Linked DNA regions of Cellulosilyticum sp. I15G10I2. The protein of the gene in region 1 binds, or shares a complex with, the protein of each later gene. Links are inferred from orthologs where the notes say so. Each region holds a gene or a part of one and is shown in the gene's direction. Other genes may lie near its edges.

What was found.
Region 2: the proteins of tsaD (region 1) and tsaE are in contact, whole or in part, in a crystal structure (PDB 6N9A), measured with the Thermotoga maritima proteins. The link is inferred for Cellulosilyticum sp. I15G10I2 from one-to-one orthologs. Residues at the interface, in WP_004082750.1 of Thermotoga maritima: Cys10, Asp11, Arg49, His50, Leu82, Gly84, Gly135, Gly136, Glu154, Thr155, Leu156, Asp157, Asp158, Ser159, Glu162, Asp165, Lys166, Arg169, Leu170, Tyr175, Lys213, Thr214, Leu217, Tyr218, Gln221, Arg222, Asn324; in WP_004082108.1 of Thermotoga maritima: Leu37, Gly38, Lys46, Lys57, Val59, Lys60, Ser61, Thr63, Phe64, Thr65, Leu66, Met67, Val69, Pro71, Tyr82, Arg83, Leu84, Asp86, Asp88, Phe89, Asp93, Ile128, Asp130, Glu131, Arg134.
Region 3: the proteins of tsaD (region 1) and tsaB are in contact, whole or in part, in a solved structure (PDB 4WQ4), measured with the Escherichia coli proteins. The link is inferred for Cellulosilyticum sp. I15G10I2 from one-to-one orthologs.

What each region holds. Positions count from the first base shown.
Region 1 is NZ_FMMP01000014.1:67,030-74,702, forward strand. Bases 1-2,891 are described here. They hold tsaD (tRNA (adenosine(37)-N6)-threonylcarbamoyltransferase complex transferase subunit TsaD), read left to right. Parts: upstream 1-883; coding sequence 884-1,900; downstream 1,901-2,891. Other genes in these bases: BN3326_RS14035 (ribonuclease Z), read left to right, coding at 1-309; BN3326_RS14040 (DUF6715 family protein), read left to right, coding at 331-891; BN3326_RS14050 (PIN/TRAM domain-containing protein), read left to right, coding at 1,921-2,891. In the rest of the region: more of BN3326_RS14050, read left to right, coding at 2,892-2,979; BN3326_RS14055 (VanZ family protein), read left to right, coding at 3,025-3,387; BN3326_RS14060 (N-acetyltransferase), read left to right, coding at 3,487-3,930; BN3326_RS14065 (2-oxoacid:acceptor oxidoreductase subunit alpha), read left to right, coding at 4,175-5,851; BN3326_RS14070 (2-oxoacid:ferredoxin oxidoreductase subunit beta), read left to right, coding at 5,852-6,715; BN3326_RS14075 (DUF1540 domain-containing protein), read left to right, coding at 6,856-7,176; BN3326_RS14080 (class I SAM-dependent methyltransferase), read right to left, coding at 7,289-7,673.
Region 2 is NZ_FMMP01000006.1:215,789-223,416, forward strand. What follows is about bases 4,783-7,628. They hold tsaE (tRNA (adenosine(37)-N6)-threonylcarbamoyltransferase complex ATPase subunit type 1 TsaE), read left to right. Parts: upstream 4,783-5,914; coding sequence 5,915-6,343; downstream 6,344-7,628. Other genes in these bases: BN3326_RS01060 (ECF transporter S component), read left to right, coding at 4,783-5,091; rbr (rubrerythrin), read right to left, coding at 5,148-5,738; tsaB (tRNA (adenosine(37)-N6)-threonylcarbamoyltransferase complex dimerization subunit type 1 TsaB), read left to right, coding at 6,340-7,050; rimI (ribosomal protein S18-alanine N-acetyltransferase), read left to right, coding at 7,040-7,474. Also shown: aconitate hydratase AcnA, read left to right, coding at 1-744; BN3326_RS01045 (hypothetical protein), read left to right, coding at 1,109-2,164; BN3326_RS01050 (CBS domain-containing protein), read right to left, coding at 2,346-2,774; BN3326_RS01055 (FprA family A-type flavoprotein), read right to left, coding at 2,861-4,069; more of BN3326_RS01060, read left to right, coding at 4,528-4,782. UniProt on the Escherichia coli protein: Required for the formation of a threonylcarbamoyl group on adenosine at position 37 (t(6)A37) in tRNAs that read codons beginning with adenine.
Region 3 is NZ_FMMP01000006.1:221,109-228,764, forward strand. What follows is about bases 1-2,874. They hold tsaB (tRNA (adenosine(37)-N6)-threonylcarbamoyltransferase complex dimerization subunit type 1 TsaB), read left to right. Parts: upstream 1-1,019; coding sequence 1,020-1,730; downstream 1,731-2,874. Other genes in these bases: rbr (rubrerythrin), read right to left, coding at 1-418; tsaE (tRNA (adenosine(37)-N6)-threonylcarbamoyltransferase complex ATPase subunit type 1 TsaE), read left to right, coding at 595-1,023; rimI (ribosomal protein S18-alanine N-acetyltransferase), read left to right, coding at 1,720-2,154; BN3326_RS01085 (copper amine oxidase N-terminal domain-containing protein), read left to right, coding at 2,382-2,874. Outside these bases: more of BN3326_RS01085, read left to right, coding at 2,875-4,547; BN3326_RS01090 (Lon protease family protein), read left to right, coding at 4,692-7,040; ilvN (acetolactate synthase small subunit), read left to right, coding at 7,302-7,656. UniProt on the Escherichia coli protein: Required for the formation of a threonylcarbamoyl group on adenosine at position 37 (t(6)A37) in tRNAs that read codons beginning with adenine.

The sequences.
Region 1 (7,673 bases):
TACTGTACAGATTGCAGGCCGATTAGTGAACTAGAAGAGTTCATAGAAGGTGCAGATTTATTTGTTTGTGAAGCGATGTATATACAAGATGAGTATTTGGATCAGGTTAAAAAACATAAACACATGTTAGGAAGTGAAGCAGCTAGGCTTGCGAGTGTGTCCAACGTTAAAAAATTATGGCTTACACATTTTAGCCCGGCGTTAATAGGCCCTTATATTAATATAGAAGGTATTAAAGAAATATTTGCAAATACAGTCGCTGGATATGATAGAATGACTACTACATTAGAATTTGAAGAAGAATGCTAAGATAAGAAGCGGGGGATAGATATGAAGAAGATGTTGTTGGTATTATTTATGATCGCCTTATGTGCCTCTTTTTTCTTTATAGTAAGTAATCGCAAGTCAGATTTAAGTCGAGAAAGCCGAAATATAGATATACTCAGTGAACTTCAAAAGGACCGTAACAACATAGCGGAAAATTATCCTGGTTCACCCAAAGAACTCATTGAACTGCATAATAAAATTATGAGTTATTTGTATAGCCAAAAAATGCAGGACGAGTATGTAGACCTTTATAGTGATACCATAAGAAATCTATATAGTGAGGATATTCTATCATTAAACAGCAAAGAAAGTCAGGCAGAGACTATTTTACTGGAAAAAGAAGAAAATCAAATTAAAATGGTTAAGCTCTTAGAAAGTAAAATTGAGGAAGTGATCTACTTAGATAATGAGAATATGGCACAAGTTAAAGTGCTTTATTATATTAATAGTGGTGATATCACCAGAATATATAGTCTAGAAAACACATCTGAGGGATGGAAAATTACTGGTTGGAATGATTCGCAAATAGATAGTAAAGAGTTGGAGGCGTATAAAGATGAATAACATAAAAGTACTGGCTATTGAGACTTCTTGTGATGAGACAGCAGCAGCAGTGGTACAAAATGGCAGGGAAGTTTTATCTAATATTATTTCTACTCAAATAGACCTGCATGAAAAATACGGTGGAGTAGTACCGGAGATTGCTTCAAGGATGCATGTAGAAAAAATAAATTTAGTTATTAATGAAGCATTAGAAGCAGCTGAAGTCTCTTTAGATGAGATAGACGTAATAGGCGTAACGTATGGGCCAGGCTTAGTGGGAGCGTTACTTGTAGGGGTGGTTGCAGCTAAAGCGATAGCTTTTGCAAAAGATAAGCCCTTAGTTCCAGTACATCATATAGAGGGGCATATTGCTGCTAATTACATTGCACATCCAGAGCTTAAGCCACCTTTTGTATGTCTGGTAGTATCAGGTGGACATACACATCTTATAATGGTTAAAGATTATACAAGTTATGAGATTATAGGCAGAACAAGGGATGATGCAGCTGGCGAGGCTTATGATAAAGTAGCAAGAGCAATAGGGCTATCTTATCCGGGCGGACCCAAGGTAGACAAGCTTGCGAAAGAAGGGAATAAAGATGCAATTAAATTCCCAAGGGCAATGCTCGACGTGGGATATGACTTTAGTTTTAGTGGGGTAAAATCAGCTGTACTTAACTATATTAATGGCTGTAATATGAAAAATGAAACGCTTAATACAGAAGATGTAGCAGCAGCATTTCAGTCAAGTGTAGTGGATGTACTGGTTACAAAATCAATTCAGTTAGCGAAAGAAAAGCAAATCAATAAAGTTGCACTTGCAGGAGGGGTAGCAGCAAATAAGGGACTTAGAGCGGCAATGCTTGAGGCCTGTCAAGATAATGGTATTACCCTATATTACCCGGAAATACTACTTTGTACAGATAATGCAGCAATGATAGGCTGTGCAGCTTATTATGAATATTTAGATGGAAAGAGAGCTGGGATGGATCTTAATGCTGTGCCAAATCTGCCTCTTGGTAAAAAATAATATCCGAAAAGGAGGACAAAATGAAAAAGATTATAAGAATCTTATTTTCAGGACTAATAGCAGGGATTATTGGACTTGGAATTACTGAAATGGAAAACATGAAAGTTATACCAAGTCAAGTGAGCGGCATACTTAATAATTTATATGTTAATAAAGAACTTATTGTATTTATAATTGTTTTTGCACTTATGTTTTTTACATTAAGTATTCCAGTAGCTCATATTGTCTATGTTAAATTGGAGAAAGCATTAAATAAATATCCTATGCAGGAAATTCTGATGTATATTAGTGGTCTGACCATTGGTCTGGCAGTTGCTAATCTTGTAAGTACAGCATTCATAGTGGATAAGACTAAAGAAATAACGCAAGTGTTCGTTGTGCTGCTCTATTTAGGCCTTGGCTGTTTTGGTATTTATCTCGTGCATCTCAAGAAAGAAGAAATTAAAGGGTGGACGAGTAAAAAGGGAGAAATATTATCTCAATCTCACCCCAAGATCTTAGATACCAGTGTTATTATTGACGGAAGAATTTTAGATATTATGATGACAGGATTTATAGAAGGGAAAGTCATTATACCTTCTTTTGTACTGGATGAGTTAAGGCATATAGCGGATTCTTCTGACTCACTTAAAAGAAACAGAGGAAGAAGAGGGCTTGATATATTAAATGAGATTAAGGGAATAAAAGATATTCCCGTTGAAGTGTTAGATATTGATTATAGTGATTTAGATGAAGTAGATAGTAAACTATTAAAATTAGCTAAGCAAATTCAAGGCAAAGTAGTCACTAATGATTTTAATCTTAATAAAGTAGCCAAACTTCAAAAAGTTCAAATTCTTAATATCAATGATTTAGCAAATGCAGTCAAACCAATACTGCTTCCAAATGAAGAAATGACAGTTACTATTGTCAAAGAAGGTAAAGAACAAGAACAAGGGCTTGCTTATTTGAGTGATGGTACTATGATAGTCGTAGAAGGCGGCAAAAAATATGTAGGATCTACAATTGGCATTATAGTGAGTACAGTGCTTCAGACGTCGGCAGGCAGAATGATCTTTGCTAAGGTGCTTAAAGCTTAGAGGGTACTAAATTTATGGAGAAAGATAGAAATTAAGGAGAGCAGAATGAGGATTATAAAATATTACAAGTTAACGCTGGCTTCGACAATATTTATTCTAATTGGAATACTTATGCCTGGGGGAGCAGTACCACATCCAGGGATACCAGGGCTTGATAAGTTAGTTCACTTCGGTATGTTTGCTGTATTGACCTTTTGTTTTTACTTTGAGTACAACAGGTATAAGAAGAAGCTGCCTGATTTTATTTATGCCCTGATAGGGATATCAGCCTTTGGTCTTCTAACAGAAGTTTTGCAGCTTTTTGCAGACGCTAGATCTTTTGAATTTAGGGATTTAGCGGCAGATATATTAGGGGTAGTGGCTGCGAGTTGGTTGTTTAGAATGATTAGAAAAAATTATAAGTATTAATAGAAGCTACTGATTTAAAATAATATTTTATTGAATAAGGAATAAAAATGTGTAGTATAGCGATTAAGTTTTTAAATTAAAAATAAGAGGCAATTTATTATGATAAGAAGAATAAAAACAAATGAACATGAAGTCGATAGAATTATGGAGATTTGGAAAGAAGCAACTATTGAAGCGCACAAATTTATATCAGAAGAATATTGGTTAAAAAGTTATAAAATTGTTAAAGAAAAGTATCTGCCACTTGCTGAAACTTATGTGTATTCTGAGGGCAGTGAAATAAAAGGATTTATTAGTATATTGAGTGGAGCATATATAGGCGCATTGTTTGTGGTTAGAGACGCTCAGGGAGATGGAATTGGAAGGAAATTAATTGAATATGTCAAGGGGAAATATGAGACGTTAACATTAGCAGTCTATAAAGAAAATAAAAAAGCTGTTCATTTCTATAAAAAAGTTGGATTTGTTTTTAAACATGAGCAGCTAAATGAAGAAACCAATGAACCAGAATATATTATGTCTTTTAAAAGTAGTATTTTATAAATGTAAGGAGTTCTGCAAATAACCTTAAAACATACAGGGGTATTTGGAACTCCTTTTTTATTTTTGAAAATGTATGTAGTTAAAGCATATATTTTTAACAATGTCCAAGTTATGTGTTTAAGAATAGCTAAAAGAAAAAATTAATTTGGGATAAACTAAGCCTCTTGTGGAATACATTTTATTATATACGTAGGATACTTGTAATACGTATTGTGTATTAAAATCTTCTAAGTGGGGTGTTGGGATGAAATATAATGTTTTAATTGGAGGGGCTGCAGGTCAAGGAATGGATACTCTCAGTATATTAATAGAAAAATTATTAAAGCGTAAGGGTTATTTTATTCATTCTCATAAGGACTATATGTCGAGAATTCGCGGTGGCCATAATTTTATTCAAATTAGATTTGGCACAGAATATATAAACTCACATTGGCCAGCTTTAGATGTTATTATTGCACTAGATAAAGAGACTGCCAAGTTGCATGTAGAGAGACTTAGTGAAGGGGGTGTGATTATATGCGATGAAGCTATAGAAATAAATAACAACAAGTTAATACATATCCCCATGGCAAAGTTTGCAAAAGAGACTAATAATCAAAGAGCGGCAGGATCAGTAGCAGCGGGTGCATTACTTAAACTTTTTGGAGAATCAGTTGATGGCGTGATGGAAATATTTAATGAAAAATTTGATAAAGAGACAGCAGAGTCTAATTTTAAGGCTTTTAAAAAAGGTTTTGATTACGTCCAAAAGAAGTTTGAGCTTGATAAGCCAGAAAAAGACAATCATATTCTTATTAATGCAAATAGTGCCATTGCGCTTGGAGCACTGGCGGGTGGAGTAGGGTTTTATGCGTCCTATCCTATGACGCCAGCAACAAGTATTATGACAGAACTTTCTAAGCGGCAGGGTGATGCTAAGATAGTAGTTGAACAAGTAGAAGATGAGATTTCAGCCATTAATATGGTTTTAGGTGCTTCCTATGCGGGGGTAAGATCGATGACTGGGACTTCTGGAGGCGGCTACGCTCTTATGGTAGAAGCGATGAGTCTTCAAGGGATCACTGAAATACCAATTGTTGTCGTTGATTCTCAAAGACCAGGGCCTGCAACGGGGCTTCCCACCCGTACAGAACAAGGAGACTTGGACTTTGTAATGTTCTCAGGACATGGAGAATATCCTAAGATGGTGCTTGCAGTAAAAAATGCAGAAGATGCTTTTTACCAAACGGCAAGAGCTTTGAATATTGCGGATAAATATCAGATACAGGTTATTATACTTACCGATGAATATCTGGCTGATGCAACACAAACAATACCACCTTATGACTTTAATAGAGTAAGTATTGATAGGTATTTTGCAAGTAAAGAGACATTGGGGGATGATACTTATAAGCGGTATCAGCGAGCTGAGAGCGGCGTTTCTTCTAGAATTATACCTGGGAAAATAGATGGCGCTGTAGTCCTTATAGATAGTGATGAGCACAATGAATATGGACATATAACTGAATCTGCGGAAGTACGTACAGCGATGATGAATAAACGGATGAAAAAACTTAAGTTAATACAATCTGAGATGGAGGAACCGGATTATTTTGGATCTGAGACGCCAGAAATTTTGCTTATAGGATGGGGGTCTATGTATGGCCCTATAAGAGAAGCCACACAGCTGCTTCAAAAAGAAAACATCTCAGTTGGAGCGCTTGTTTTTGGAGATATATACCCGCTTCCAATCAAACTATTAAAAAAATATTCGGAGCATGCAAAAAAACTAATCAATATTGAGATGAATTATAAAGGACAGCTTGCAAGACTCATAAGACAAGAGACAGGTATTTTTATGGATCATAGCCTATTAAATTATGACGGCAGGCAGATGTGTGCGCATACAGTGTACACAAGAGTAAAAAAGGAGGTGCTGTAAATGTTAGATATAAAGATATATGATTCACAAGATGAAGTGTCTTGGTGCCCAGGCTGCGGAAATCATAGTATTCTTCCAGCACTCAAACAAACACTTGCAGAACTTGAACTAAAACCCCATCAAGTCGTTATAGTTTCTGGCATAGGTCAGGCAGCTAAAACCCCTCATTATATTAATGCTAATGGGTTTAATGGACTGCATGGCAGAGCTGTTCCCCCGGCTCAGGGAATAAAGATAGCCAATAAGGATTTGAAGGTCATTATACACTCAGGTGATGGTGATACTTATGGGGAGGGAGGCAATCATCTTATCCATGGGGTGAGAAGAAATGTTGATATTACACATGTTGTACACTTAAATCAAATATATGGCCTGACCAAGGGGCAGGCATCGCCTACTACTGCAAAAGGTCAAAAGACTAGTATGCAGTTCGATGGCAATAAAATGGAACCTTTACAAACGCTGCTGCTTGCAATTGCTGCTGGCTGTGGATTTGTTGCAAGATCTTTTTCAGGAGATAAAGAGCATCTTGTGAATATTTTAAAAGAAGCTATTAACTACAAAGGCTACGCTCTCATCGATGTGCTTCAGCCTTGCGTTGTATTTAATCATATTAATAATTTTAGATGGTATAAGGATAGGGTTTATCGTTTAGACACCTCAGACTACGATCCAACCAATAAAATAGAAGCAATGAAGAAAGCTATGGAGTGGGGAGATCATGGCATACCCATAGGTGTGCTTTACCGAGAAGAGAAAGATACTTTTATGGATAAAATAAGTTACTTAAAAGAAGGGGATGCCCTAGTAGATAGAAAGTGGGAGCCAAAAGAAGCCGAAAAATATATGGAAGACTTCAGATAATTATAAAGTCGCAGCGTTTAAGTAGCTTTATAGTTTGGACTTCATATATTTATAGGAGTTTAATTATAGGAGAGTAAGTATAAAATAAATCTAGCTAAGTTATAATAACGTGTATGTAGTAAGAAAAGGAGGAGAATAAAATGCCTAGAATAAACTGCAGCGTACGTTCATGTTATTATAATCAAGAAAAAATATGTGGTGCTCATGTCCTTAATATAGGAGGAATTGGTGCACAAATAACAGAAGCAACTTGTTGTGAAACCTACCAGGAACAGTCAGAGTTTAGTAATTTAGCCCACGAGGAAGTATCTAAAGGAGAAACAGATGTTATTTTGTGTGAAGTTAATACGTGTGCGTATCATGCAAAGAGACATTGTACATTGCAAGAGATAGAAGTGGGGAGCTTAAAGGAAGCAGAGCACTACAGTGAAACAGATTGCTTAAGTTTTGAACGAAAATGAAAATGCTTAGATTTTTTGTCTATTGATATCTAAAAAATATTAAAGAAGGAAGTCACATGGATGACTTCCTTCTTTAATAATATACGACTACAAGTATATATAATGCTGTTTATTATATCTTTACGCCGCAAGCTATAAAAATGCTAATACACGCCTCCTCATTATGGCTTAGGGAGCTGGCACAGCAATTCTCACCAATGCAGTTTACCCATACTTCATTTAATCCTGCAGATAAGAACCACTCTTGAACTGAACTGCGCTCAAATCCCATCCAACGATCTTGGTGTTCTTCTCTAAGGAAGTGAAAGTTATGGGCATCTAAATCAGTAAGGATTAGTTTACCGCCTGATTTAAGAATTCTGACCATTTCTAAAATAGCTTTTCTAGGAGTCTTAACATGATGTAAATACATATTAGCAAAAACGTAATCTGCTTTATTATCAGCTATAGGAAGCTTTTCTGATTCGCCAACGAGGCAATCAATATTGGCATTATAA
Region 2 (7,628 bases), on another replicon or contig:
TTTGCTATGGAAACGGAGACGATAAAGGAACTTTCAGGACTTCGAGTATTAGCAAAGCTGGGTGATTCGATTACCACAGATCATATTTCGCCAGCGGGTACTATTGGTAAAACTACGCCTGCTGGACAATTCCTCTTGGCACAAGGCATACAAGAAGGACAGTTTAATACTTATGGCTCAAGAAGAGGCAATCATGAAGTGATGACGCGGGGGACCTTTGCCAATGTTAGAATTTGCAACCAGATTGCACCAGGGACTGAAGGCGGATATACAACTTATTGGCCAACTCAAGAGATTATGACCATTTATGAGGCCGCTATGACATACAAAGAAGAAAAGACTGGGTTATTAGTACTTGCCGGAAAAGATTATGGGATGGGTTCATCTAGAGACTGGGCGGCTAAAGGGACAAGTTTACTGGGAGTAAAAGCGGTATTGGCAGAAAGCTATGAGCGCATTCATCGCTCTAATCTGATTATGATGGGGGTTCTTCCACTGCAATATATCTCAGGTGATACTGCCAAGAGCCTTGGACTTACTGGCGAAGAAATCTTTGACATTAAGATAATTGACGGCATAAAGCCAAAAGATACGATTTCTGTTATTGCTGCTGCAGCAGATGGCACTCAAAAGCACTTTAACGTACTAGTTCGTTTTGATTCTGCTATTGAAGTAGATTATTACAGACATGGTGGGATTTTGCCAATGGTTCTTCGTCAGAAATTAATGGCAGAAGACTGTTAGCAGCAAGCTTAAGCCAGTGAAAACTATTTAATGAAGTGATTGTAGACGTCGGTATGGTTTAAGGATATTAGATAAGGTCATGGCGTAAGCTGAAAGACTAATAGGATATAGGGCTATGCGTGTCGTTGGAAACAGAAGGGAGATACAGTTAAATGAAGCATCAAGTTGCAAAAGATAAATTCATAAATATACAAAAAGCTTTAAATGATGAATCATAGGGCTGATAGGTGGTATCCTATTTATAGACGAGGCCTATACACTTGCAAATGACTCCCTAGGGAGAGAAGCTGTTGAGACATTACTAAAGCTCATCGAAGATTATTCAAGGGAAGTCATTGTTATACTTGCGGGGTACGAGCAAGAAATGGAAGATTTTTTTGACATTAATATGGGACTTAGATCAAGATTTCCGCTATGGACTAACTTTGAAGATTATAGTCCTGATGAACTGCTAGAAATAGCTATAAAGATCATTGAAGCTAATGGCTTTAAGCTTTCTAAAAACGCCTATTCAGCTCTTAAAAAAAGCTTTGTTGATATTTATGAAAATGCAGATGCACAATCTGGAAATGGCAGGATGGTAAGGAATTATGTAGAAAATCTCATAAGAAATCAAAGTATAAGAATAGCAGAAGAAAACACGAGTGTCTATGAGATGAACTTGATAACTACCAAAGATATTGAGAAAGTCAATATTGCTGAATATGATAATAATTTTGATCTGGAAAAGAAATTAAAACCTTTAATAGCTAATGAAACAGCAAAGGCCTTTTTAAGAAGCCAGTATAAACTTATAAAAGTAAAAGAGGCTAGAAAAAAACTAGGTATAGGCAGTGATCTCAATAAATTTAACCATATGATTTTTACAGGAGAAAAAGGAACAGGCAAAAAAACTGTACTAAATATACTCTCGGAAATGCTATATAGTATGGGCATTATAAAAGCTAAGAAGATTGTGGTGATGCATAAAACTGAACTATCTGATCTTATAGATCAACCAGGAGGTATTGAGGATGTCATTCATAAATGCTTAGGTAAGCTAGTATTTATTGAACACTGGGATTTATCTATCAATGAAGAAAAAGAAAGAAAAGTAACAACTGAACTCATCAAGTTTATAGATAAAAATAAAAATAGAACATCAATTATTCTATCTGGTAAAAGAAGCAGTATGAAAGACCTCATATTGGCTGACCCTGCCCTAAGTTATAGATTTCCAATATGGGTTGATTTTGAAGACTATAATAAGAAGCAGATCTTTAATATCGCGCTGAATTTGTTGAAAGAAAAGGGCTATTTTTTAGACCAGGAGGCTGAGAAAGGACTCGGAAGGGCCATTACTGAAATAGATAATAGTCAAGGATTAACGTTAAAAAATGGACTTATGATAGAGCAGTATCTTGATCATCTTATCAGATAGCAAAGTGTAAGAGTTTGGGATGAGAAGTTAAATCAAAAACAAATTAATGTCATAACAATCACGGATATCAATAACAGTAAAAAACAGTTTCTTGAAAAGAATAAGCCCTAATATAAAAAATAAAGAATAGAGAAAAGGTTTGAAAAAAACCCCTCTATTCTTATTTTTTTAAAAGGATTAACTACATTAGGGTGTTATCAGGATGGGAAATATGCGTTAGTGCATCTTCAGCACTGTCTTGGAAAGTAGGCTCAAGCGCGATATCACCTAGTGCAACCATACCTACTAGGGAGTTGTTTTCAACAATAGGCAGTCTGCGTATTTGGCTTTTGCTCATGATCTGTGCTACATCTTCAACACTCATTTCTGGATTGCCTACAATAGTATGCGGCGTCATAATGTTACCAACTGTCTGTTCTTTTGAATTCTGACCAGTTGCTACAGCTCTTAATGTAATATCCCTGTCTGTAACGATGCCAATGACTTGTTCGCCACTGCATACAGGTATTGAACCGACATTATAAGCCTTCATAAGCTGAGCGGCCTTTTCGATCGAGTCTTCTGATTTTAAAAATGCAATTTCTTTTGACATAATGTCTTTTACTTTCATAATATTCACCTCCATATTTATATTGCCCTGGCAAGATGTTTTTTATAAAAGTTATTGTAAGATACATGTATTTACATTTTGTTAGGTTATGCCTCGGTTAATGATGCGTAAATCGCATCAGCCAGTGCGTCGAGCTCTGGTTCGCGTTCGGGCTTAAGTGTGGAGCGGACATCAAGCGGTGCACCAACTATTTCAATATTTTTCATGGTATCAATGATTTCGTGCATGCCTTTAATCGCACCACTTGACCAAGTATGGTTACCGATAAGAGAAATTTTTCGATTTTTGAGTCCAAGTGCCGAGAGCTCTCTTAGCAATGCATCCATGACGAAATACAGATGCATGTTATATGTGGGGGAACCGATAACCATATGGCTGTATTTCCATACATCAGAGATAATATAAGATGGATGCGTTTTTGAAACATCATACAGACGTATGTCTTGTATGCCGCGCTTTGCGAGTTTATTCGCTAAGGCATTCATGACATTTTCAGTATTGCCGTACATAGAGGCATAAAAAAGAACAACGCCTTTTTTCTCGGGTAAGTAGCGACTCCATTTATCATATTTTTCCAAAATATAAGCAAGATTCTTGCGCCATATAGGCCCATGAACGGAACAGATCATACGAATATTTACATCTGTAAACTTTTTAAGGGCAGCCTGTACCTGCATACCATAGCGGCCTACAATATTTGCATAATAGCGTCTGGATTCGTCGGCAAATACATTTTCAAAATCTATCTCATCGGCAAATACATTGCCAGATAGCGCCCCAAAAGAACCAAAGGCATCAGCAGAGAAAAGAATGCCTTGTGATATTTCATAGGTGAACATAACTTCAGGCCAATGTACCATAGGGGCAAAGTAAAAGCGTAATGTGTGCTTGCCAAGCCCTAGCTCCTGACCTTCTTGGATTTCTAAATAATTAGAAGACATATTAAGACTATAATATTGCTCTAAGAACTGAAAAGTTTTTTTATTGCCTACCAACTGTACATTGGGATAGCGGCGTACGATCTCTTCGATATTGGCGCAGTGATCGGGTTCCATGTGGTTGATCACCAAATAATCCAGTTTTCGGCCATTTAGTACATGGGTAACATTTTCTAGATATAATGCGCCAATTGATGTATCCACTGTGTCAATCAGTGCGGTCTTTTCATCAGTAATAAGGTATGAATTATATGAAACACCATTTGGCAGGGGAAACATATTTTCAAAACGCTCAAGGCGTCTGTCATTTCCCCCAACCCAAAATACTTGCGGAGTAATCTCTTGAATACTATACATACTACAAATACCTCCTGTTTTTTATATGCGCGTTATTGACTTGATATTAATGTAACAAAATCTATCTAAAGTATACCTCTATATGAAAAATCTTACAACGTAAAAAATAAACCTATTCAACTACTCGGTGCTATAAAATATTTGACTTTTTATAAATCTGGTATTGAAACAAATTGGCAGATCGCGTATAATAAGATTAAAATTGAATATAAAAAGTTAATCTAATTCTTCAGGGCAGGGTGAAATTCCCGACCGGCGGTAAAGTCCGCGAATGCATTATATTTAATGCATTGATTTGGTGTAATTCCAAAACCGACAGTATACAGTCTGGATGGTAGAAGAGTTGTATCGTATAGCGCACTAATGTGTCTGTACAATAAACATACATACTAGCAGCAACCCGTAGAGTGAATGGGTTGCTTTTTATATTGTCATTAAAAATGAGAGGGAGATAAAATATGAAGAATAATACAAAAAGATTAGTAAATATGGGGGTTTTGATAGCACTATCAGTTGTATTAGTTTATTTAATTAGGTTTCCGCTTTTTCCAGCAGCGCCATTTCTTGAGTACGATCCAGCTGATATTCCTATTATTTTTGCTGCATTTGCTTTTGGGCCCCTTGCAGGATTTATTGTTACAGTTATAGCATCTGTTATACAAGGCATAACTGTTAGTGCGGCCAGCGGAATTATAGGTATTGTGATGCATATATTGGCTACTGGCAGTTTTGTTATTGTAGCAGGTAATATCTACAAACGTAATAAAACAAAAAAAGCTGCTATCATCGCATTAGTTTCTGGTGTTTTAACGATGACGGCAACAATGGTTGTTTGGAATATTATTTTTACACCAATTTTCTTAGGTGCACCTTTAGAAGCTGTAATGGGAATGTTAGTGCCTATTATTATTCCTTTTAATCTTATTAAAGCAAGTGTTAATGGGGTTATTACCCTTGTAGTTTATAAAAGATTTAGAAGTTTTATTAATGAAGATGAGGGCATAGTGAGTTTAAATAAATAAAAATAGTAAGAGCATATCACAAAGCAGTTAGTGCATTGTGATGTGCTCTTACTATTTTAGCCCATAACAGGGTTTTGAACCACATAAAAAAATCCTTGAGGATGTTTGCAAACAGGACATAGGCTAGGGGCATTAGTGGCTTCATGAACATGTCCGCAATTTAAGCACTTCCAATAAACTTTTTGATCTTTTTTATAGAGCATACCATTTTTAATATCATCAGCAAACTGCATAAACCTAGCTTCATGATGCGCTTCAATCTCAGAGATCATTTTAAATGTATTCGCAATATCTTTAAAACCTTCTTCGTCAGCTATCTTGGCAAAAGCAGGATAGACATTGGTTGCTTCATCTTGTTCACCAGCAGCGGCATAAAGTAAATTTTCCATCGTATGAAACATGCCGATGGGGTATTCGGTATTGACAGGAAAAGTGCCGTTTTTTAAGTCGTTTGTAAGATAGTCAAAAAACATTTTAGCGTGTGCAATTTCATTTTTTGCAGTTTCTTCAAAGATAGAGTGAATATACTGATGACCTTCGTTATAAGCAATTTCAGCGTATAAGTCGTACCTTGTTCTAGCTTGAGACTCTCCCGCAAAAGCTGCCATAAGATTAGATAAAGTTTTACTTCCTTGTAATCTGCTCATTATTTACCTCCTTATGATATATGAAGTCATTATTTGCTCTTAAACGAAATATTATGCATAATTAGCTAATATATGGTAATATTTTACGTACAGGTTATAAAATGAGTTGAAAGTTTCAAAACCTAGTATTAAAATGAGTTAATAGGTATAAAAAGGATTGAGAGGATGAAGGTATGATTTGTTACGAAACATTATCAGAAGAACAAACTTTAGAACAGGGTTATCAACTAGGCAAACAAGCAAGAGCTGGTGAAGTCTATTGCTTAATAGGAGATTTAGGCGTTGGCAAAACAGTATTTTCTAAAGGTTTTGCCAAGGGCCTTGGTATAGAAGAACATATTACGAGTCCTACTTTTACGATTATACAGGAGTACGAGGGCAACATGCCACTTTATCACTTTGATATGTATAGAATAGAAGATATTGATGAACTTGAAATGATTGGTTATGAAGATTATTTTTTTGGACAAGGTGTATGTCTAGTTGAATGGGCAAATAATGTAAAGGAAGTTATTCCTAAAAATGCTAAATGGATCTCTATAGAAAAAGATTTAACAAAAGGTTTTGATTATAGAATAATTACTGTAAAGGAGAAGATGTTATGAATATTTTAGGAATAGATGCGTCGGGTATAGCGGGAAGCATAGCTTATATAAAAGATAATAAACTCATAGGAGAATATTATATCTGTCATAAACTGACCCATTCAGAAACGATTATGCCTATGCTGGAACATCTAAAAAATCTTATAGGTCTAGAACTTAACACGCTTGATGCTATTGCAGTTACAAGCGGTCCAGGATCTTTTACTGGACTTAGAATAGGGGTGACAACAGCTAAAGCGTTAGCATTAGCATTAGATATTCCTGTGATAGGTGTACCTACTCTTGATGTGATGGCTTATAATATAACATATACGCCTGATCGGATATGTCCAATTATGGATGCAAGAAGAAACCAAGTCTATACAGCTTCTTATAAGTGGCAAGACAAAGAACTTTTACGGCTTATGGATTATAATGCCATAGATTTAGATGAATTATTACAAGAGCTTGGTAGTCAAAATGAGCGGATCATTTTTTTAGGAGATGCAGTATGGCAGTATAGAGATAAAATAGAAGCAGAACTCGGAGATAATGCAGCCTTTGCGCCAAGTTATCTTAATCTTCAAAGAGCTGGGGTATTGGTAGATATTGCTCAGAAAGAATATGAAAAAGGCAATACGGTTTCAGCTTCAGACTTTGTGCCGATGTATCTTAGAAAGTCACAAGCTGAAAGAGAGCGTGAGGCTAGGATTAAAAATGCTGATTAGATCTATGTTAATGGAAGATATTGAGGCTGTTTATCAGATAGAGTGTGAGAGTTTTAGCATACCTTGGTCTAAAGCCTCTTTAGAACAAGAAGTTAATAATTTATCAGCGTTTTATTGTGTTGTAGTATTGGATCAGAAAATAGTCGCCTATGCTGGACTGAGGATAGTTTTGGGAGAAGGAGAAGTTACAAATATTGCTGTTTCAAAAGACTATAGAGGGATAGGAATAGGTAAGATATTGCTTAGACACTTATTAAGTGAGGCGGCTAAAAAGTTAGTACACACGATAACACTGGAGGTAAGAGCAGGCAATGAGGCTGCCCAAAACCTCTATCAATCTTATGGTTTTAGAGCGATTGCCTTACGCAAAAACTACTATCAAATACCAACAGAAGATGCCATTATTATGCAACTGCAGCTCTAAGTTTAAACTGAATCTTATAAATACAGGAGATAAGCTAGATGAATTATTAAAAGTCTAGTTTATTTTTTTGTATAAAAATTACATAACTGTATAAAAGTAAATCCATATGTTACAAACAAGTTACTTTTTACCCACAAAGTAAGGGCAATTAATT
Region 3 (7,656 bases), on another replicon or contig:
GCATAAACCTAGCTTCATGATGCGCTTCAATCTCAGAGATCATTTTAAATGTATTCGCAATATCTTTAAAACCTTCTTCGTCAGCTATCTTGGCAAAAGCAGGATAGACATTGGTTGCTTCATCTTGTTCACCAGCAGCGGCATAAAGTAAATTTTCCATCGTATGAAACATGCCGATGGGGTATTCGGTATTGACAGGAAAAGTGCCGTTTTTTAAGTCGTTTGTAAGATAGTCAAAAAACATTTTAGCGTGTGCAATTTCATTTTTTGCAGTTTCTTCAAAGATAGAGTGAATATACTGATGACCTTCGTTATAAGCAATTTCAGCGTATAAGTCGTACCTTGTTCTAGCTTGAGACTCTCCCGCAAAAGCTGCCATAAGATTAGATAAAGTTTTACTTCCTTGTAATCTGCTCATTATTTACCTCCTTATGATATATGAAGTCATTATTTGCTCTTAAACGAAATATTATGCATAATTAGCTAATATATGGTAATATTTTACGTACAGGTTATAAAATGAGTTGAAAGTTTCAAAACCTAGTATTAAAATGAGTTAATAGGTATAAAAAGGATTGAGAGGATGAAGGTATGATTTGTTACGAAACATTATCAGAAGAACAAACTTTAGAACAGGGTTATCAACTAGGCAAACAAGCAAGAGCTGGTGAAGTCTATTGCTTAATAGGAGATTTAGGCGTTGGCAAAACAGTATTTTCTAAAGGTTTTGCCAAGGGCCTTGGTATAGAAGAACATATTACGAGTCCTACTTTTACGATTATACAGGAGTACGAGGGCAACATGCCACTTTATCACTTTGATATGTATAGAATAGAAGATATTGATGAACTTGAAATGATTGGTTATGAAGATTATTTTTTTGGACAAGGTGTATGTCTAGTTGAATGGGCAAATAATGTAAAGGAAGTTATTCCTAAAAATGCTAAATGGATCTCTATAGAAAAAGATTTAACAAAAGGTTTTGATTATAGAATAATTACTGTAAAGGAGAAGATGTTATGAATATTTTAGGAATAGATGCGTCGGGTATAGCGGGAAGCATAGCTTATATAAAAGATAATAAACTCATAGGAGAATATTATATCTGTCATAAACTGACCCATTCAGAAACGATTATGCCTATGCTGGAACATCTAAAAAATCTTATAGGTCTAGAACTTAACACGCTTGATGCTATTGCAGTTACAAGCGGTCCAGGATCTTTTACTGGACTTAGAATAGGGGTGACAACAGCTAAAGCGTTAGCATTAGCATTAGATATTCCTGTGATAGGTGTACCTACTCTTGATGTGATGGCTTATAATATAACATATACGCCTGATCGGATATGTCCAATTATGGATGCAAGAAGAAACCAAGTCTATACAGCTTCTTATAAGTGGCAAGACAAAGAACTTTTACGGCTTATGGATTATAATGCCATAGATTTAGATGAATTATTACAAGAGCTTGGTAGTCAAAATGAGCGGATCATTTTTTTAGGAGATGCAGTATGGCAGTATAGAGATAAAATAGAAGCAGAACTCGGAGATAATGCAGCCTTTGCGCCAAGTTATCTTAATCTTCAAAGAGCTGGGGTATTGGTAGATATTGCTCAGAAAGAATATGAAAAAGGCAATACGGTTTCAGCTTCAGACTTTGTGCCGATGTATCTTAGAAAGTCACAAGCTGAAAGAGAGCGTGAGGCTAGGATTAAAAATGCTGATTAGATCTATGTTAATGGAAGATATTGAGGCTGTTTATCAGATAGAGTGTGAGAGTTTTAGCATACCTTGGTCTAAAGCCTCTTTAGAACAAGAAGTTAATAATTTATCAGCGTTTTATTGTGTTGTAGTATTGGATCAGAAAATAGTCGCCTATGCTGGACTGAGGATAGTTTTGGGAGAAGGAGAAGTTACAAATATTGCTGTTTCAAAAGACTATAGAGGGATAGGAATAGGTAAGATATTGCTTAGACACTTATTAAGTGAGGCGGCTAAAAAGTTAGTACACACGATAACACTGGAGGTAAGAGCAGGCAATGAGGCTGCCCAAAACCTCTATCAATCTTATGGTTTTAGAGCGATTGCCTTACGCAAAAACTACTATCAAATACCAACAGAAGATGCCATTATTATGCAACTGCAGCTCTAAGTTTAAACTGAATCTTATAAATACAGGAGATAAGCTAGATGAATTATTAAAAGTCTAGTTTATTTTTTTGTATAAAAATTACATAACTGTATAAAAGTAAATCCATATGTTACAAACAAGTTACTTTTTACCCACAAAGTAAGGGCAATTAATTTAATAAATGTATAAATATGGTACAATGGTGTCCGTGTGATAGATATTTAATAAATGAAATAAAGGAGTAAGAGATGAAAAGAAAACTAGCTAGTGTGTTATTAGTAGTTTCTGTCCTGTTTGGAAGTCATAATATTTTTGCAGCAGAAACAACTAATGACCCGATACATAATATGAGTGAGCAAATAAATGAACAAATATATAATGAGCACGAACAAGTGATAGAAGATTCAGGTATTGATTTAGAGGATTCACTGAGTTTTCAGACTACCGAGATAAATCTTACGCTAGGTTCAAATGCTGCTAAGGTAAACGGAGAGGTGTATACGCTCCTTAGTCCTCCTAAAGTTATCAAAGGTAGAACTTTTCTGCCACTTCGTTTTGTAGTTGATCAAGTTTTAGGTGCTGAGGTTGTATGGCATAATGAGACAAGAGAAGTTTCAGTTACAAAAGGACAGAAAATTGTTGTGGTGCAGATAGGCGCAGTTACAGCAACTATTAATGGGGAGAAGGTCACCCTTGATCAGCCACCTATTATAGAAAATGATATAACACTTCTGCCTATAAGGTTTATGAGTGAAACTTTTGGCCTTACAACTGAGTTTAATGAAATAGATCGCACAATTAGGCTGATATCTATTGTGCAATCTAGTGGTGAAGAAATTAAGCCTGTAGCACAATTTAGTTTTGATCAGGAATTTTATATTGCGGGGCAGGCTGTAAAGTCTATTGACACAAGTTATGATTTAACGGGAAGCTCTATAGTAGAAAAGATTTGGATGATTAATGATGATCCAAAGTTAAACGCTCCGAAGCTTGAAAATATGTTTAAAACGCCAAGAGCGGGTAGTTATAAAATTGCCCTTCGTGTGAGAAATAATAGAGGGGTCTGGAGTGAATGGGCTGAACAGATAGTATTTATTGCACCGAATGAAAAACCTGTAGTAACGCACTTAGCAGTGCATAAAGATGCATATGCACAAGGTGAAAATATAGCATTTACATATGAATATGAAAACGAAGCATGGGAAAAGATTCAATCTGAAAGATGGACGTATAGGCGACTCGATCAGCCTTCATCTAAAGCAACTATAGATAAACCTAAAGCATTGTTTGCAGAAGGAGAGTATGTCATTACTTTAGAACTTCAAGATGCTTATGGCAATATGAGTGACAAAAAAGAATTGATTATTCACATAACAGAAAAGGTTCTAAGAAGTGAGCTTGAGTATAGGTTTACAGAAGGCAGCATCGGGGATATTATTGATAATTTTAAAAGTGTTAATTATCAATCCTATCAGGAAGTTTTTCCTTATGATCAAAGTGTGCTTCAAGGAACGCTCATGATGAGTGATTCACCTGAGGTTGTTAAGCGTGAGGGAATTCTCTATAGAGACAGCATTATTGGAAATGGAAGAATTCTATTACATCATATTAATGATTTTCAGTCTACAGAAAACACTTTAGATAATAAAAGACTTGTATTAGTTGCAGAAAACACAACAGACCAGCCTGTAAAAATGATTATTCAAAATAAAACGGTAAAAGGTCCAAGCGAAGATTCTCTTTTTATAGGCCAAGTACTTTTACAAGACTATTTAAGAGGATCAGCGTTTGAAGAGCACACTTTAAACCCTGGTGAAAAGAAATATATTTATGACTCAATAAGTAGAAGATGGTTAAAAGGACAATGTATATCAGGACTTATGGACATACTAACAGATGGTAAAATAACATTTACAGCGGCTGCTATAGGCGAAAAAACGACAATAGATATGATTGTAAATATGCCATTGTTAGAAAAAGATACTCATCCAAGAGGAACTTTTGATACGACTAATATCTATTATAAAATCAATCTAGAACAGGGTAGTGCGCAAAAACTTCTTATAGGCAGAGGAACTACTGACTGGGTGAATGGTTATGATGCTATAACGGGAGAAATGGTACAAAATCGAGGCAATTTTGGTGTTTCCTATCATATTACCATAACTGCTGGGGAAGATATGGGTATTATATTGAATCCAAGAGCAGATATATTTAGAGGTGCAATTAAGTGGCAGGATGGAGGGACACATCTTATGCCTGCAAAGGGCTTCTTTGCGGGAGAGACTACAAAATCAGCTGTTCTCGGAACCATAAAGGCAGGACAGACAAGAACATTTGAGTATATGCTTCCAAATGGATCATCGGCTCCAGTGCTCATAGGTTTCATTCCGAAAAGTGAATGGAGTAAGTAGATAGAATAACAGTCTGGCATAGTATGCTAGACTGTTATTTTATTGTAGAATTATACGGAAACTAAAGGAATATTATAATAATATGTAAGATTTTGTGAAATTAATCAAGCTGATTGAATATAGTAATAGTAGGGGGGGAACCATATGAATAATAATATCGAGCTCAAATGGAACGAACTTAAACTTTCATATCAACCTTCTGATTTCTCCTTTACTACAACAGAAGAATTACCAGGTAGTAATGGAATAATTGGGCAGGAAGGGGCACTAAATGCACTAGAATTAGCATTAAAAATAAATGCCAAAGGCTACAATATATATATATGTGGAGAATCCGGAGTGGGGAAGTTAAGTTCAATAATGAATTTTTTAGAAAAACAAACACTTAGCAGAAACATTCCTCAAGATATTATTTATGTTTATAATTTTATAAGTCCCGAAGCTCCTCGTCTTATATTGTTAAAGGCTGGCAATGGTAAAAAGTTTAAGCAAGATATGGATGAATTTATCCAATTTATTATACATGAATTACCTATAATATTCCAAAGTACAGAGGTTAACAAAAAGAGACAGCTTATATTAGATAAGCTAGAAGATGAAAAGGAGAAGTTTCTTATGGAACTTCATGAAAAAGCTCAGTTGTTAGATATATTAGTTAAATCAACTAAGGAGGGTATTGGGTTTGCACCTTTAGGTAAAGATGGAGATATTATTACAAAGGAAGCGTATAATAACTTATCAAAAAAACAGAAGGATTCATTGGATAATAAACTAAGTCAGCTTAATACTTTAGCTGATGAAATGACAGAGCGAATTAATCTAAAGGAAAAAGTATGTTTACAGGAACTAGATGATATGGAAAAAGAAATCTTTTTAAATGAAGTAGGCGCTATATTTATACATCTAAAAGGAAAGTATAAGCTCTCTTCACAAATCATAAATTACTTGGATGACGTCTGTGACGATCTATTAGAACACTTAAATTTGTTTGGGTCTGAAGCAGAAGAAAACAATAAAGAAATCAAACAACTGTTTCCATGGACTGGTGTAAATGAGGTTAAAAAATTAGTTAAAAAGTATCGTGTAAATCTATTGGTTGATCATAGCGGCCTGCAAGGTGCCCCTGTTATTACAGATAGTGATTTGGATCAGTATACTTTAACGGGAAAAGTGCTTTTAGATACAGAACTTAATATGCTACACAGTGATTTTACAAATATACGATCAGGATTATTTCATCAGGCAAACGGGGGATATCTTATATTAAGGGCTCAAAATATCATTGAAAACTTAGATAGATGGCATGCTATTAAAAAAATGCTGAAAACAGGGCATATTTATGTAGAAAATCCAGAAGATTTAAACCTTGCTACTGCGTCTTCTATTAAACCTGAACCTCTAAAATCTAATATTAAATTGATACTTCTGGGGAGTTATACTTTGTATCATGCCCTTTATAACTATGATGATGACTTTAAAAAGTTATTTAAAATTAGAATTGATTTTGATGATCAAATCGATAATACTAAAGAGCAAATATATAGCATTTCCAATATGATCAAGGTAATATGCGATAAAGAATCACTACCCCCTGTAAACTTAAAAGGGGTGCTTAAGATTGCAGAATATGGAAGTCGTATAACTCAAAATCCAAAGAAGCTGCCTGCTAATATTGGTACTTTGCTTGATCTTGTTAGAGAAAGTAGTATTTATTCAAAAGAGATTATTGATGAAGAAAGTATTAGTGAAGCTATTAAACAACGAGAGAAAATCAAAGCTAAGGCAGAGCGGAAGATAGATGAAAAAATCTCCAACAATGTTTATCTGATTGATACGCAAGGAGCGAAAATAGGTCAGGTTAATGGGCTTGCCGTTTATACAATAGATGAATATATGTTTGGAAGACCAGTGAAAATTACTGCTACAACCTATAAAGGTAAGTTAGGTATTATTGATATCGAGAAAGAATCAGGACTTGGAGGAGACATCCATACGAAAGGTATTCAAATTATAACTGGTTTTTTAGGCCATCATTTTGCGCAAGATATGCCGCTTTCATTAAATTGTAACATTTGTTTTGAACAAAGCTATTCAGGTATAGATGGTGATAGTGCTTCTAGTGTAGAGCTATATGCTATATTATCAAGTTTATCTCACGTGCCGATTAAACAAAATATTGCGGCTACTGGTTCTGTTAATCAGTATGGACAAATACAACCAATAGGAGGCGTAAACGAAAAAATAGAAGGTTTTTTCAAAGTATGTAAAGAGCGAGGACTTAAAGGCGATGAAGGGGTTATCATCCCTATTCAAAATAAAAAAGAACTTATGTTAGAAGATGAAATAGTAGATGCGGTAAAAATGAATTTATTTCATATTTATGCCATTTCAACGATTGAGGAAGGCATGACAATCATAACAGGGTATGAATATAGTCAAATAGCTAAGTGTGTACAGGAAAAGTTAATTAAGTTCAATCAACAGAGGCATTAGGTTTTAAAAATAGTAAAATATCTATCAAGGGGACTTCTGAAATCTGACAAGAAGTCCTTTTTTTTGCTATAAATCTGTCTAGAATGATGAAATTTTTTCAGATATTGAATAAATATATTTATATAATAAATATTTGTGATATAATATTCCATATAATGCATAATATCAATTTACCACTATTTTTCTTTTATTTATAGAAATAAACAGTGCGATTATAGCGTAATATATAGAGAGAATATAACTTATAAGGTGGGAATGAAGATGACAAATAGGATCTTGTCAGTACTTGTTGAAAACAATTATGGCGTAATAGCTAGGATTGCAGGGCTATTTACAAGAAGAGGTTTTAATATAAATAGTTTTGCAGGTGAAGAAACCCATGATCCCAGGATATCAAGAATTACTATTTCTATAACAGAAAATGAGGATTCTATTTATCAAATACAAAAGCAAGTCGAGAAATTAGTAGATATCAAAAAAGTTGAACACTTAGATGTTAAGAATGATATTATAAGAGAATTGGCCTTGATAAAAGTTAGAAGCCAAGAAGCATTATTGCCGCACATAAAAGATCTTACTGGACAATTTAATGTTAGAATAATAGATATAGACACTC